Regions from separate parts of the Pseudomonas sp. Ost2 genome, predicted to be linked through region 3. Evidence: predicted binding sites of a transcription regulator. Region 3 holds the regulator's gene; each other region holds the start of a gene.
What was found. The regulator FliA, encoded in region 3, starts transcription of late flagellar genes. The targets are predictions, from matches to a motif close to CTAAAGTTTNNNNNNNNNNNGCCGNTAA.
Positions count from the first base shown of each region.

Region 1: a site for FliA is predicted at 1,552-1,579, ahead of KI243_RS21935 (methyl-accepting chemotaxis protein). Genes of this name have one in related genera too.
Region 2: a site for FliA is predicted at 2,469-2,496, ahead of KI243_RS15020 (methyl-accepting chemotaxis protein). Genes of this name have one in related genera too.

Region 1 is NZ_AP021904.1:5,024,931-5,029,540, reverse strand. Features, by position in the region: gene KI243_RS21945 (LysR substrate-binding domain-containing protein) at 1-495, opposite strand, end outside; gene KI243_RS21940 (alpha/beta hydrolase) at 604-1,524, shown strand; gene KI243_RS21935 (methyl-accepting chemotaxis protein) at 1,649-3,331, shown strand; gene KI243_RS21930 (gluconate 2-dehydrogenase subunit 3 family protein) at 3,494-4,237, shown strand; gene KI243_RS21925 (GMC family oxidoreductase) at 4,240-4,610, shown strand, end outside.
Region 2 is NZ_AP021904.1:3,383,928-3,388,537, forward strand. Features, by position in the region: gene KI243_RS15010 (AAA family ATPase) at 1-8, opposite strand, end outside; gene pnuC (nicotinamide riboside transporter PnuC) at 5-568, opposite strand; gene KI243_RS15020 (methyl-accepting chemotaxis protein) at 709-2,343, opposite strand; gene KI243_RS15025 (undecaprenyl-diphosphate phosphatase) at 2,636-3,463, shown strand; gene KI243_RS15030 (DUF1294 domain-containing protein) at 3,460-3,894, shown strand; gene KI243_RS15035 (MmcQ/YjbR family DNA-binding protein) at 3,903-4,247, opposite strand; gene KI243_RS15040 (LysR substrate-binding domain-containing protein) at 4,259-4,610, opposite strand, start outside.
Region 3 is NZ_AP021904.1:5,368,752-5,373,361, reverse strand. Features, by position in the region: gene flhA (flagellar biosynthesis protein FlhA) at 1-68, shown strand, start outside; gene flhF (flagellar biosynthesis protein FlhF) at 80-1,408, shown strand; gene fleN (flagellar synthesis regulator FleN) at 1,530-2,363, shown strand; gene fliA (RNA polymerase sigma factor FliA) at 2,360-3,100, shown strand; gene KI243_RS23490 (chemotaxis response regulator CheY) at 3,275-3,646, shown strand; gene KI243_RS23485 (protein phosphatase CheZ) at 3,669-4,457, shown strand; gene KI243_RS23480 (chemotaxis protein CheA) at 4,472-4,610, shown strand, end outside.

The DNA of each region.
Region 1 (4,610 bases), 340 kb from region 3:
TTCGTCCACCCGGCTGCACTGCTTGCCGAACACCACGTCGAGCTGGCCGAGTTGCCGCTGTTGCACCAGATCGGAAGTGATGCCGACCTTCAACTCGATGGAGGCCCGTGGATGGCTGCGGCTGAAGGACTGCAGCACGGCGGCCAGCCAGGTGCCGGCAAAGTCTTCCGAGGAGCCGACGCGGATCCGCCCTTGAATATGGGCTCCCCGCAGTTTTGCCCGGGCCTCGCGTTCCAGGCTGAGGATATTGCGGGCATAGGTGTAGAGGATCTCGCCCTCGGCGGTCAGGGACAGGCGGCGCGTGGTACGCGACAGCAGCTTCACCGCGACATCGTCTTCGAGGCGCTTGATATGCCCGCTCACCGCCGAGGGTGTCAGCGCCAGCAGGTCGGCGGCCGAGGCGAAGCTGTGGGTGTCGACCACCGTGAGAAACGTGCGCAGCAAGGCAATGTCGAGGGAGGCGGAAAGGGCGACGAGGGAGCGGTCCGTGTTCATCACTGATTCAACTTGAAAAATTGATAATAGGCCTTTACTCATCATGAATGATTCGTGGTGGCGACGGTAGTCTTTCTCCAGACAACCGCCAACTCCGCAGGAATCGCCATGAACTACTCATTTGTCACTACGCCGTTGCTGGACATCGCCTACCTGGAGTGGAACCCCGCTGGAGCCCGGGTGGCCGTGCTGGTCCATGGCTGGCCGGACAGTCCCGAGACCTGGACACGCACTGCCGGCCATCTGGCCGAAGCCGGCTACCGGGTGCTGGCGCCGGCACTCCGGGGTTTTGCACCGACGCGTTTTCGCCATGACGATACGCCGCGCAGTGGCGCGCTGGCAGCGCTGGGCATGGACCTGCTGGATTTCATCGATGCCCTGGGGCTCGATCGTCCGGTACTGGTCGGGCATGACTGGGGCGCCAGGGCCGTGGCCAATGCCTGTGGACTCAGGCCCGGTGTGGCCGCGGGGTTGGTGATGCTGTCGGTCGGCTACGGCACCAACGATCCGAACCAGGTGATTTCCCTGCAGCAGGCGCGCAATTACTGGTACCACTGGTTCATGGCGACACCCCGCGGCCAGCAGGTCGTCGAGCACGAGCGCAATGTCTTCGCCCGCATGATGTGGGACACCTGGTCGCCCGCCGGCTGGTACACGGAGCAGGATTTCCAGACCGCCTGTCGCGCCTTCGCAGGGCCGGACTGGGCTGCGGTGGTATTGCATTCCTACCGGCATCGCTGGGGTTTCGTCGAAGGTGACGCGGCCTCCCGTGCCGAAGAAGCCAGGCTCAACCCGGCACCGGTATTGTCGGTACCCACGCTGGTGCTGCACGGTGGTGCGGACAGTTGCAATCACCCGGACAGTTCCAAGGGACGCGAAGGCTACTTCTCGGCGCGCTACGAACGCGTGCTGATCGACGGAGCGGGGCACTTTCCCCAGCGTGAGGCACCGGAGATTGTCGCGTACGAGATCCTGAGGTTTCTCAGGGCCGGGACTCGGGAGCTGCCGGTTATAGAGGAGAGGCGCTGAGGAATTTTCATACGCGGAGTACGTCGACTAATGTTTGACGTCAAAATGCCATCATTTTTATCAAGATATTTCTAACCGGGTCGATACGCTGAAAAACCACACTGACCTGGAGGACATATCGTTCATGAAGCTTACAGTCAAAGGCAAATTGCTGTGTCTGGCTATCATCCCCTCGTTGTTGTTCGCATTGATTATCAGCGGCCTTGCGTCGTGGATGTTGCAGCGCACTGCCGACCAGCAAATGCTCGAAACCCGGGATGGTTTGATCAAGCGCAATCGTGACGTGCTGAAGAACTATGTCGAGGTGGCCCTGACCACCATCAAGCCGCTGCACGATGCCTCGGCAAAGGGCGATATGGCGGCCCGTGACAAGGCCCTCGAATTGCTCAAACCGGTAAAGTTCGGGGAGGAAGGCTACTTCTTCGGTTACGACACCAAAGGCGTGCGTATCTTCCGTGGCGACAGCACCGCCGGGATCGGCAAGAGCTTCTGGGACACCAAGGATCCGGACGGTTCCTTCCACTACCAGACCTTTGTCGAAGTGGCTAAAAACGGCAAGCACTACGTCGATTACTTCGCGCCAAAACCAGGCCAGGAAAGTGTTCAGGTGCCCAAGCTTGGCTACACCATTTACCTGGAAAAATGGGACATGGTGCTCGGCAGCGCAATCAATATGGATGACATCGACGCCGCCATGGTGCTGGAGCAGGCAGCGGTAACCGAACGCACCCGCGCTCTGCTGGGCAGCATCTTCCTGGTGACCCTGGTGCTGTTGCTGGTAACCGCAACGGCCGGTATCTGGACCGCCAATGGTGTTGTCCGCCCGCTGCGTGTGCTCAAGACCAACCTGGATGACATTGCCGCCGGGGACGGTGACCTTACCCATCGCCTGGCGATCACCAGCAACGATGAGTTGGGTGATCTCGCCGCCTCGTTCAACCGGTTCGTCGACAAGATCCACACCATGGTCAGCCAGGTGGCGAAGATGACTACCGACCTCGACGGTCTGGTGCATCAGGCGACCCAGCAAACCTTGCGTTCTGAACAAGCGATGCAGCGCCAGCGCAACGAGACCGACCAGGTTGCCACCGCTATCCATGAAATGTCGGCGGCAGCCCAGGAAGTCGCGGTCAGTGCCCAGCGTGCTGCCCAGGCTGCGGCAGAGACCGACCAGCAAGGCCATGTCGCGCGCAAGGTAGTGGGCGACAACATCAAGGGAATGAGCGCACTGGTATCGGATATTCGCCTGAGCGGTACCAGCCTCGACAACCTGCAACAGGACGTGCGCTCCATTGTCTCGGTGCTCGATGTGATTCGCTCGATTGCCGACCAGACCAATTTGCTGGCGCTCAACGCCGCGATTGAAGCCGCGCGTGCTGGTGAAGCCGGTCGTGGTTTTGCGGTGGTCGCCGATGAAGTTCGCGCACTCGCCAGCCGCACGCAACAAAGCACTCAAGAGATCCAGGACATGATCACGCGCCTGGAAGCGGGTACCACTGCCTCGGTCGCCGCGATGCATCGTTCGACCGAAGCCGGCGAGGGTGCGAACCAGCAGACCAACGAAGTGGGGGTTTCGCTGGATTCGATCTCGGACCTGATCGGCACGATCAACGCGATGAACGCGCAGATTGCCAGTGCCGCCGAAGAGCAGACCTCGGTCGCCGAAGAGATCAACCGCAGCGTGCATCAGATTGCTGGCGCGGTGGAAAGCCTGGCCGATGAAACCGAGCAAAGCGCGCGCACCATGCGTGATGTGTCTTCGCTGGGTGCCAACCTGAACGGCCTGGTACGCCAATTCAAGATCTGAACAAGTGCGCCATTACCCTGAAACAGGTGGTGATAACCGTTTTAGCTACGGGTTATTTGTTAGCTTGATAATAATTAGGTAGCAATCAATTTGCCGTTTCCCACGGCAAATCATAAGAAAAACCCATGTACACCCGTGTTTAGACCCAGGAGTGAGTAACCGATGTCCGAGAACGATACCTCCCCAGGGCGTCGCGACTTTCTACGCAAGTCGTTGACGATGATCCCTGTTGTCACACTGGCCAGTACCGGCCTTTCCACTGGCGCCTTCGCGCAGACCCCGGCAAGCGACAGCCAGACCGGTACGCCGGTACCAGCCAAGGTCGCTGACTACAAACCGACGTTCTTCACCCCGCAGGAGTGGGCCTTCCTGATTGCAGCCTGCGACCGCCTGATTCCGTCCGATCAGGTTGGCCCTGGTGCCGTCGAACTCGGCGTACCGGAGTTTCTCGACCGGCACATGCAGACGCCCTATGCCAATGGCGGCATCTGGTACATGCAGGGGCCATTCATCGAAGCGGCGCCGGAGTTTGGCTACCAGGGCCGCCTCACGTTGCGCGAAACCCTGCGGGTCGGGATCAAGGCCATTGACGCCAGTTGCCAGAAAAACTTCGCCGGCAAAGCCTTCGCCCAGCTCTCGACCGCCCAGCAGGAAGACCTGTTGAAAAACGCCGAGAGCGGCAAGCTGGCGCTGGAAGACATTTCCTCGAAGCTGTTTTTCAGCAACCTGCTCAACGAAGTGCGCAACGGCTATTTCGCCGACCCGTCCCACGGCGGCAATAAAAACATGGGGGCGTGGAAGATGATCGGTTATCCCGGCATGCGTGCCGATTACATGGACTGGGTAACGGTGCGTGACAAGCCGTACCCGTTGCCGCCGGTTGATCTGGCCGGGCGAAGGGGTTGAGCATGGCGAACATCAAGGCAAAAGCAGACGTAGTGATTGTAGGTATGGGCTGGACCGGGGCGATCATGGCCAAGGAGCTCACCGATGCAGGACTGCATGTGGTGGTACTTGAGCGCGGCGCCGACCGTGACACGCAGCCTGATTTCGCTTACCCGAAAGTGGTCGATGAGCTTGAAGGTTCGGTACATCGCCGGTACCTGCAAAGCTTGTCCCAGGAAACCGTCACCGCGCGGCACAACCTGACCTCCACGGCTGTGCCGTATCGGCAGATGGGCTCGTTCAAACCGGGCACGGGTGTCGGCGGGGCAGGTAGCCACTGGTCTGGCTGCCACTTCCGCGCGCTGCCGGAAGACTTCAAGTTGCGCAGCAATAC
Region 2 (4,610 bases), 2.0 Mb from region 3:
ACCTTCATGCCCGCAGCGCCGGGTCGGTCCGCCATTCACGCCAGCCCTGCACGGCCAGCAGGGTGAACAGGGCATAGAGCGCGGCGGTCAGGTACAGGTCCTTATAGATGAACAGGCCGACGAAGATCACGTCGACCGCGATCCACAGCGGCCAGCACTGGATACGCTTCTGCGCCATCCAGAGCTGTGCCACCAGGCTGAAGGCGGTCAGCGCGGCATCCAGCCAGGGTTGCGCGGCGTCGGTCCAGTGGGCCATGGCGGCGCCCAGCAGCAGGCTGCCCAGGGCACCGGCGGCGAGCCCCGCGAGCAGGGGCTGCACGCCCAGAGTGGTGACCTGGCGGCCATGGCGGACCGCGCCACCACGGGTCCATTGCCACCAGCCGTAGAGCTGCAGCACCGCGTAGACCACTTGCAGCAGCATGTCCGAATACAGCTTCACGTCGAAGAAGATCCAGCTGTAGAGCAACACCATGACCAGGCCGATCGGCCAGCACCAGGGGTTCTGCTTGACCGTCAGCCAGACGGCGATCACGCCGAGCGCGGCGGCAAACAGTTCAAGCCCGGACATGGGGATTCCTTTGAATCGAAAAAGAGGGGGCGGATTGTAACCAGACTGTCGTGGGGAAGGGAGTGGGAAGTGGAGTGGGGAGTGGGTTGATGGCTTCCGTACAGGTGCATGGAAGCCATCAGGGACTTGCCCGAGAGGAATCAGATCCGGAACTGCCTCAGCAGGCCGTTGAGCTGTTCGCTCAGGGCCTTGAGCTGGCTGCTGTCGACACTCGACTGCTCGGCGGCCAGCGCTGTGCTGTGGGACAGTCCCGCGGCCTCGGTGACGTTCTGGTTGATGTCCTCGACCACATGGGCCTGCTGCAGGGTGGCACTGGCAATCGAGGCATTGAGGCCGTTGAGGTTGCGCAGGGCCTGGCCGATGGCGTTCAGGCTTTCTCCCGCCAGCCCGGCTTGCTCGATGGTCAGTTGCGAGGCGCGACTGCTGTCGCCGATCACCTTGACCGCCGCTTCGGAATGGTTCTGCAGGCGCTCGATCATCGACTGGATCTCCGCCGTGGACTTCTGTGTCCGCTGGGCCAGCAGGCGTACTTCGTCGGCCACCACGGCGAAGCCGCGACCCTGTTCACCGGCGCGGGCCGCCTCGATGGCGGCGTTCAGCGCCAGCAGATTGGTCTGCTCGGCGATGGAGCGGATCACTTCCAGGACGCTGCCGATCTGCGTGCTCTCGGCGGCGAGGGTCCGGATCACCTCGACCGCCTGGTCGATGGTGACGGACAGGTGATCGATCTGTTGCAGGCTGTTATCGATATTCAACTGGCCCTGGCGGGCCTGGGCCTCGGCGTCACGCATTTCGCTGGCGGCCTGTTCGGCGTTCTTGGCGACATCCTGGACGCCATAGGTGACTTCGTTGATCGCTGTCGCGACCATCTCCATCTGCTGCGATTGCTGCTGGCTGCGCGCCTGGGCCTGGACCGCATTGTTGCCCAGGTCGCTGGAGGACTGCCCGAGGGCGCCGGCCGAGTCCTGCAACTGGCTGACGACGCCGCGCAACTTGCTGGTAAAGGCATTGAAGTGTCGGGCCAGCTGGGTCACTTCGTCCTGGCCGTGGGTATCGAGGCTGCGGGTCAGGTCGCTTTCGCCGCTGGCGATATTGGCCATGGCATCCACGGTTTCCTGCAACGGGCGCACGATACTGCGACCGATCAACAGCACCAGCAGGGCCATGAGCGCGGCAATGGCGATGCCGATCAGCGAGGCGTTGCGGACCTGGCCGTAGAATTCGGCCTGCATGTCATCGATATAGACGCCGGAGCCGATGATCCAGCCCCAGGGCTGGAACAGCTGCACGTAGGAGGTCTTCTCCACCGGGGCACTGGCCCCCGGTTTCGGCCAGCGATAGTCGATCATGCCGGCGCCCTTGGCCTTGGCGAGGATGACCATCTCGTTGAACAGCGCATAACCGTCGGGGTCCTTGATCCCGGACAGGTCCTGGCCTTCGAGCTTGGGATTGGCCGGGTGCATGACCATCACCGGCCGCAGGTCATTGATCCAGAAATAGTCATTCTGGTCATAACGCAGCCCCCGTACCGCGCTCAACGCCTGTTTCTGCGCCGCCTCGCGGGTCAGGGTGCCGGCCGTTTCCAGGCCGTGGAAATAATCGAGGATCCCGCTGGCGGTCTGGACCACATGCTGGGTCTTCTGCGCCTTGGCGTGATAAAGGTCGTCGTGGATCTGCTTGAGCATCAACAGGCCCAGGGTCAGCAGCATCACCACCGCCACAATCAGGATGAGCCACAAGCGTCGACTGATCGACACACTGCGCAAGCTTTTCATAAGACCACCATTCCCTTTTCTTGTTGTTGTGTCATCGCGGGGTCCATACCAGCAGGTTTTCCCCGCGGTGCCCAGCCTGCTTATGGCTACTATCGGGGCAGCGACAAACAGGCATGTCTGATAGGATTTCGGCCCGAAACCGGCAAACCTGAGTTCATGTCTGATTTTTCAGGCATTTTTCACGGTTTGGCGACAGGTGGTGAGACAGGCTCGACGCGGAATGACGCCAGTGGCCGATCCGCGGCTTTCGATTTTTGTAAGGACCCGCAGGGGCGGGCCTTGAGGGGGAATGATGGATCTTTGGACCGCCGCACAGGCGTTGATACTGGGTATTGTCGAGGGCTTGACCGAATTCCTGCCGATTTCCAGCACCGGACACCAGATCATCGTGGCGGATCTGCTCGGTTTTGGCGGTGAGCGGGCGATTGCCTTCAATATCATTATTCAGCTCGCGGCGATCCTGGCGGTGGTCTGGGAGTTTCGCCAGAAGATTTTCACCGTGGTGCGCGATCTGCCGAGCCAGCGCACGGCACAACGCTTCACCGTCAACCTGCTGGTGGCATTCATGCCGGCGGTGGTTCTCGGGGTGCTGTTCAAGGAGGTCATCGCCACCTATCTGTTCAACCCGATTACCGTCGCCACGGCGCTGGTGGTCGGCGGCCTGGTCATTCTCTGGGCCGAGCGCCGGGAGCATGTGGTGCGTGCCGAGACCGTCGATGAAATCACCTGGAAAGATGCCTTGAAAGTCGGTTTCGCCCAGTGCCTGGCGATGATTCCCGGTACTTCGCGCTCGGGTGCGACGATTATCGGCGGCCTGTTGTTCGGCCTGTCGCGCAAGACCGCCACCGAGTTCTCGTTCTTCCTGGCGATGCCGACCATGGTCGCCGCCGCGGTGTATTCCGGCTATGGCTTCCGCCACCAGTTCCAGATGGCCGACCTGCCGGTATTCGCCGTGGGCTTCGTGACGTCCTTCGTGTTCGCGATGATCGCCGTGCGTGGCCTGCTGAAATTCATCGCCAGCCACAGCTACGCGGCGTTCGCCTGGTATCGGATCGTGTTCGGCCTGGTGATCCTGGCCACCTGGCAGTTCGGCTGGGTCGACTGGTCGACCAAAGGATGAAGGGCCCGCAAACTCCGGAACGCAACCGTCCGGCGTCCGCTGGCCGCCTGCAGCACCTCAGGCTCAAATGGGCGATCTGGCTGGTGCTCTGCGTGCTGCCGGGCTTCGGCGCGCTGAAGATGTGGCTGTCCGGTGGTGTTTCCTGGCCACTGTGGGGCTATGGCGTCGCGAGCCTGCTGGCGTTCTTCCTCTACTGGAGCGACAAGCGCAAGGCGCGCAACGACACTTGGCGCACGCCGGAGAAGGTCCTGCACGGCGTCGAGTTGCTGGGTGGTTGGCCGGGAGCGCTGATCGCCCAGCAGGCCTTCCGGCACAAGACCCGCAAGCTGTCCTTCCAACTGGTGTTCTGGGCCATCGTGCTGCTGCACCAGGTGTTCTGGATCGACCAGCTGTTTCTTGGCGCCAGCCTGGCCCACTTGTCCTTTCTATAGCGCCAGGCCTAGAGCAGCAGGCCGACCTGGGTGCGTTTGGGCAGCTTGCCGACCACCAGTTGATGGGAGCGCTTGAGCAGTTCCTGCAGTTCCCCGGTGCCCAGGGGGTAGGGCGCCGTCATGGTGATCCAGTAGGCACGGGCCAGATAAGGTGCGGGGCGGATGCCCGGACGGTCGATATGGCCGAGGAACAGGTCCTTGTCGACCTTGAATGACAGGGTGTCGCCGCTCAGGTTGAGCAGCGCGAACATCTTGGTCCCGGCAATGGAAAACACCCGTACGCCGCCCCATTTGTAGTCCTCCCGGGCTCCGGGCAGCTCAAGGCAGAAACGCGCCACTGCCTCCGCGTTCATCGTTGCTTCTTTCACAGGGTCTTGTCTCCGCATCCTTTGAATACTTCGGCCAGGTGATCGATCCAGGCCCGCACGGCCGGCAATACCCCGCGTCGATGGGGGTAGACCGCCTGCAACCAGCCGCCGGGCAACGACCACTGGGGCAGGATCCGCACAAACGTACCATTGGCCAGCTCTTCCTCGCAGTACAACATGGGCAGTACGGTAAAGCCCAGGCCGGCGAGTGCGCAGGCCTTGCGCACGACAAAGTCGTCCACCCCCAGACGGGCTTCGAGGCTCAACTCGCGTTTGTGCCCATCCTCGTCCAGCAGGCTCAGGTGGACCAGCCGGTCCGCCTCGAGGGCGCCGAGAATCGGCGCGTCC
Region 3 (4,610 bases):
TGGCCTACCAGGAAATTCCGGACAACAAGCAAGTCACCATCGTTGCGACAGTAGGGCCCAACGGCTGAGGTAGTGGGTTATGCAAGTTAAGCGTTTTTTCGCCGCCGATATGCGTCAGGCCATGAAGCTGGTTCGTGATGAGCTGGGCTCGGACGCGGCCATCATCGGCAACCGCCGCATCGCGGGCGGTGTCGAGCTGACGGCTGCCCTGGACTACAAGCTCTCGGCCCTGGCGCCGCGTGTACCGAACATGGAGCTCGAGGACGAGCTGCGCAAGACCCAGTCGCGGATCGTCACCGCCCAGGCCGAACTGAGCCTGCGCAGCGAGGGCGAGAGCGATGCGACCACCAATCGCCAGTTGTTCGCCGGCCTGCCGCTGACCGCTGCCGAGCCGCTGATCGAACCGACTTTCGACGAGCCGCGTCGCCCGGCCCCGGCGCCTGTCGCGGCGGCCCCGGCGGTGGACCAGCGGGTCTTCGATTCGATGCGTTTCGAGCTCAACGGCCTGCGCGAGCTGCTGGAAGTCCAGCTCGGCTCCCTGGCCTGGAACCAGTTGCAAGGCAGCCAGCCGGCGCAGGCCAACCTCTGGCGCCGCCTGCAGCGTGTCGGCCTGTCCGGCCCGCTGTCGCGCGACCTGCTGGCACTGATCACCGGCATCGAAGAGCCGCGTCAGGCCTGGCGTATGCTGCTGGCGCACCTGGCCCGGATGATCGTCACTCCCGAGATCGAACCCTTGGAAGAGGGCGGGGTCATAGCCATGGTCGGTCCGGCCGGCATGGGCAAGACCACCACGCTGGCCAAGCTGGCGGCGCGCTACGTGCTCAAGTACGGTGCGCAGAACATCGCCCTGGTCAGCATGGACAGCTTCCGTATCGGTGCCCAGGAACAGCTCAAGACCCTGGGGCGGATCCTCAACGTACCCGTGACCCACGTCGACCCGGGCCAGTCCCTGGCGCAAGCCCTCGATCCGCTGCTGCGCAAGCGCGTCGTGCTGATCGATACCGCCGGCCTGCAGGCCAGCGACCCGGCGCTGCGCATGCAACTGGAAAGCCTGGCCGGACGCGGGATCAAGGCCAAGAATTACCTGGTCCTGGCCACGACCAGCCAGAAACAGGTGTTGACCGCCGCCTACCACAGCTACAAGCGCTGCGGGCTGGCTGGCTGCATCCTGACTAAACTGGATGAAACGGCGAGTCTCGGCGAAGTGCTGAGCCTGGCCATCAGCCACGAATTGCCGGTGGCCTATCTGACCGATGGTCCAAGGATTCCGGACGATCTGCATTTGCCGCGCCGCCACCAGCTGGTGAGCCGCGCAGTCAGTGTGCAAATGCAGGAAGAACCCAGCGAAGAGGCCATGGCCGATATGTTCGCTGACATCTACCACAGCCCGTCCAAACGAGTGGGTTGAGGTAATCATGAAGACGTTGCAATGCACCTACATCGATGGTCTGCCAGGCATTAGTTCCCTCCGGGAACGCGCAGCCAGTTATGTGGCCTTCCGTCTAAGCAAGACAAGGTAAGAAGAGAACATGGGCAGCATGCATCCCGTACAGGTGATCGCGGTGACCGGCGGCAAGGGTGGCGTCGGGAAGACTAACGTGTCAGTGAACTTGTCCCTGGCGCTGGCTGAGCTTGGCCGGCGGGTCATGCTGCTGGACGCCGACCTGGGGCTGGCGAATGTCGACGTCCTGCTGGGGCTGACCCCCAAACGCACCCTGGCCGACGTGGTCGAGGGGCGCTGTGAGTTGCGTGATGTGCTGTTGCAGGGGCCGGGCGGGATCCGTATCGTGCCGGCCGCCTCCGGCACCCAGAGCATGGTCCACCTGAGCCCGGCCCAGCATGCCGGCCTGATCCAGGCGTTCAGCGATATTGGCGACAACCTCGATGTGCTGGTGATCGACACCGCTGCGGGTATTGGTGACTCGGTAGTCAGTTTTGTCCGCGCGGCCCAGGAAGTCCTGCTGGTGGTCTGCGACGAGCCGACCTCGATCACTGACGCCTATGCCCTGATCAAGCTGCTCAACCGCGACTACGGCATGAACCGTTTCCGCGTGCTGGCCAACATGGCCCAGAGCCCCCAGGAAGGTCGCAATCTGTTCGCCAAGTTGACCAAGGTCACGGATCGCTTCCTCGATGTAGCCCTACAATACGTCGGTGCCGTTCCCTACGATGAATGCGTACGCAAGGCCGTGCAGAAGCAGCGCGCGGTCTACGAAGCGTTCCCTCGTTCGAAATGCGCCCTGGCGTTCAAGGCCATTGCCCAGAAGGTCGACACCTGGCCGTTGCCCGCCAACCCACGCGGGCACCTGGAGTTCTTCGTCGAACGTCTGGTGCATCAGACGAGTGCGGGACCAGTGCTATGACTGCCAGTGGCTATCGCATGTATTCCAAGTCGTCGCGTGACAGCCAGTATGAGTTGATCGAGCGTTATGCGCCTCTGGTCAAGCGGATCGCCTATCACTTGCTGGCGCGGCTGCCGGCCAGTGTGCAGGTCGAGGACCTGATCCAGGCGGGCATGATCGGCCTGCTGGAAGTCTCGACCAAGTATGACTCCAGCAAAGGTGCGAGTTTCGAGACCTATGCCGGTATCCGGATTCGCGGCGCGATGCTCGATGAGGTCCGCAAGGGCGACTGGGCACCCCGTTCGGTACACCGCAATACCCGTATGGTCAGTGACGCAATCAGGGCAATTGAAGCGAAAACCGGTCGTGACGCTAAAGATCACGAGGTTGCAGCCGAACTCCAATTGAGTCTCGATGATTATTACGGGATTTTGAACGATACCCTGGGCAGCCGATTGTTCAGTTTCGACGACCTGTTGCAGGACGGCGAGCATGAAGGGCTGCACGAGGATGGCGCGAGTGCTCATCTCGAGCCGTCACGCGATCTGGAGGATGAACGCTTCCAGGCGGCGCTGGCGGATGCGATTGCCAATTTGCCGGAGCGTGAGCGACTGGTCTTGGCGCTGTACTACGACGAGGAGCTGAACCTCAAGGAAATCGGTGAGGTACTGGGGGTCAGCGAATCGCGAGTCAGCCAGTTACACAGCCAGTGCGCGGCCCGCTTGCGGGGGCGTTTGGGAGAGTGGCGAGCGCGTTGACAGGCAGTGTGGGGACACTGCGAACGAGACCGATGCAGCGTTTGACGGTGTGTCGGCGGCTCGGCCGGTTGTGGTTTCCATGCAGTAGTCGAGTGTTGTGCCGAATTGATTGAACAGCGCGTTCAGGTGCTGAAACGCGTTTAAGACTGCTTGGAGGTCGAATTGAACAAGAACATGAAAATCCTCATTGTTGATGACTTCTCAACGATGCGGCGGATCATCAAGAACCTGTTGCGTGACCTCGGGTTCACCAACACGGTCGAGGCCGATGACGGTACTACCGCCATTCCGGTCCTCAACAGCGGTAGCATCGACTTTCTGGTCACCGACTGGAACATGCCCGGCATGACCGGCATCGACCTGCTGCGCCACGTGCGTGCCGATGAAAAGCTCAAGCACCTGCCGGTCCTGATGGTCACGGCCGAAGCCAAGCGCGAGCAGATCATCGAAGCCGCCCAGGCCGGCGTCAACGGCTATGTGGTCAAACCATTCACGGCCCAGGCGCTGAAAGAGAAGATCGAAAAGATCTTCGAACGCATCGGTTGATGAAGTCCGCCACGGGGGCGCTATGGAGCACAACGAATCTTCACTGGGCGATTTTGAATCGACCCTGAAAAAACATGCCCGTGAACTGGTCGACAGCCTTGAAAAAGGCCGTTTCGGCGATGCGGTGCAAATGATCCATGAGCTGAACCAGACCCGTGACCGCGGCCTGTATCTGGAAGTCGGCAAGCTGACCCGCGAGCTGCACAGTGCGATCGTCAATTTCCAGATTGACCCGACCATGCCGCAAGCCGAGGAAGTTTCGCAGATCACCGACGCCACCGAGCGCCTGTCCTATGTGGTCAGGCTGACCGAGGCGGCGGCCAATCGCACCATGGACCTGGTGGAGAGCGCGACCCCGCGGGTCAGTGGCCTGAACGAGGAAGCCAAGGCCCTGAGCGCCGACTGGGGTCGCTTCATGCGGCGTGAAGTCGGTGCCGAAGAGTTTCGCGCACTGGCCCGGCGGGTCGACGGTTTCCTTTCGCGCAGCGAGCAGGAGACCCGTGCGGTATCGAGCGATCTCAACGACATCCTGCTGGCCCAGGATTACCAGGACCTTACCGGCCAGGTGATCAAGCGCGTCACGCAGATGGTCACCGAAGTCGAAAGCAATCTGCTCAAACTGGTGCTGATGGCCAGCCAGGTGGATCGTTTTGCGGGTATCGAACATGACCGCGAAGCCATCCTCGCGGAAAAAGATCCACAAAAACAGATGGCAAAGGGTGAAGGTCCGCAGATTCATGCCGATAAACGTGAAGACGTTATGTCCGGTCAGGACGATGTCGACGATTTGCTTTCCAGCCTTGGATTCTAGGAGCACCCATACACATGAGCTTCGGCGCCGATGAAGAGATCCTTCAGGATTTCCTGGTTGAGGCCGGCGAGATTCTTGAGCAACTGTCCGAGCAACTGGTCGAGCTGGAAAGCCGCCCGGATGACGCGGATCTGCTCAATGCCATTTTTCGCG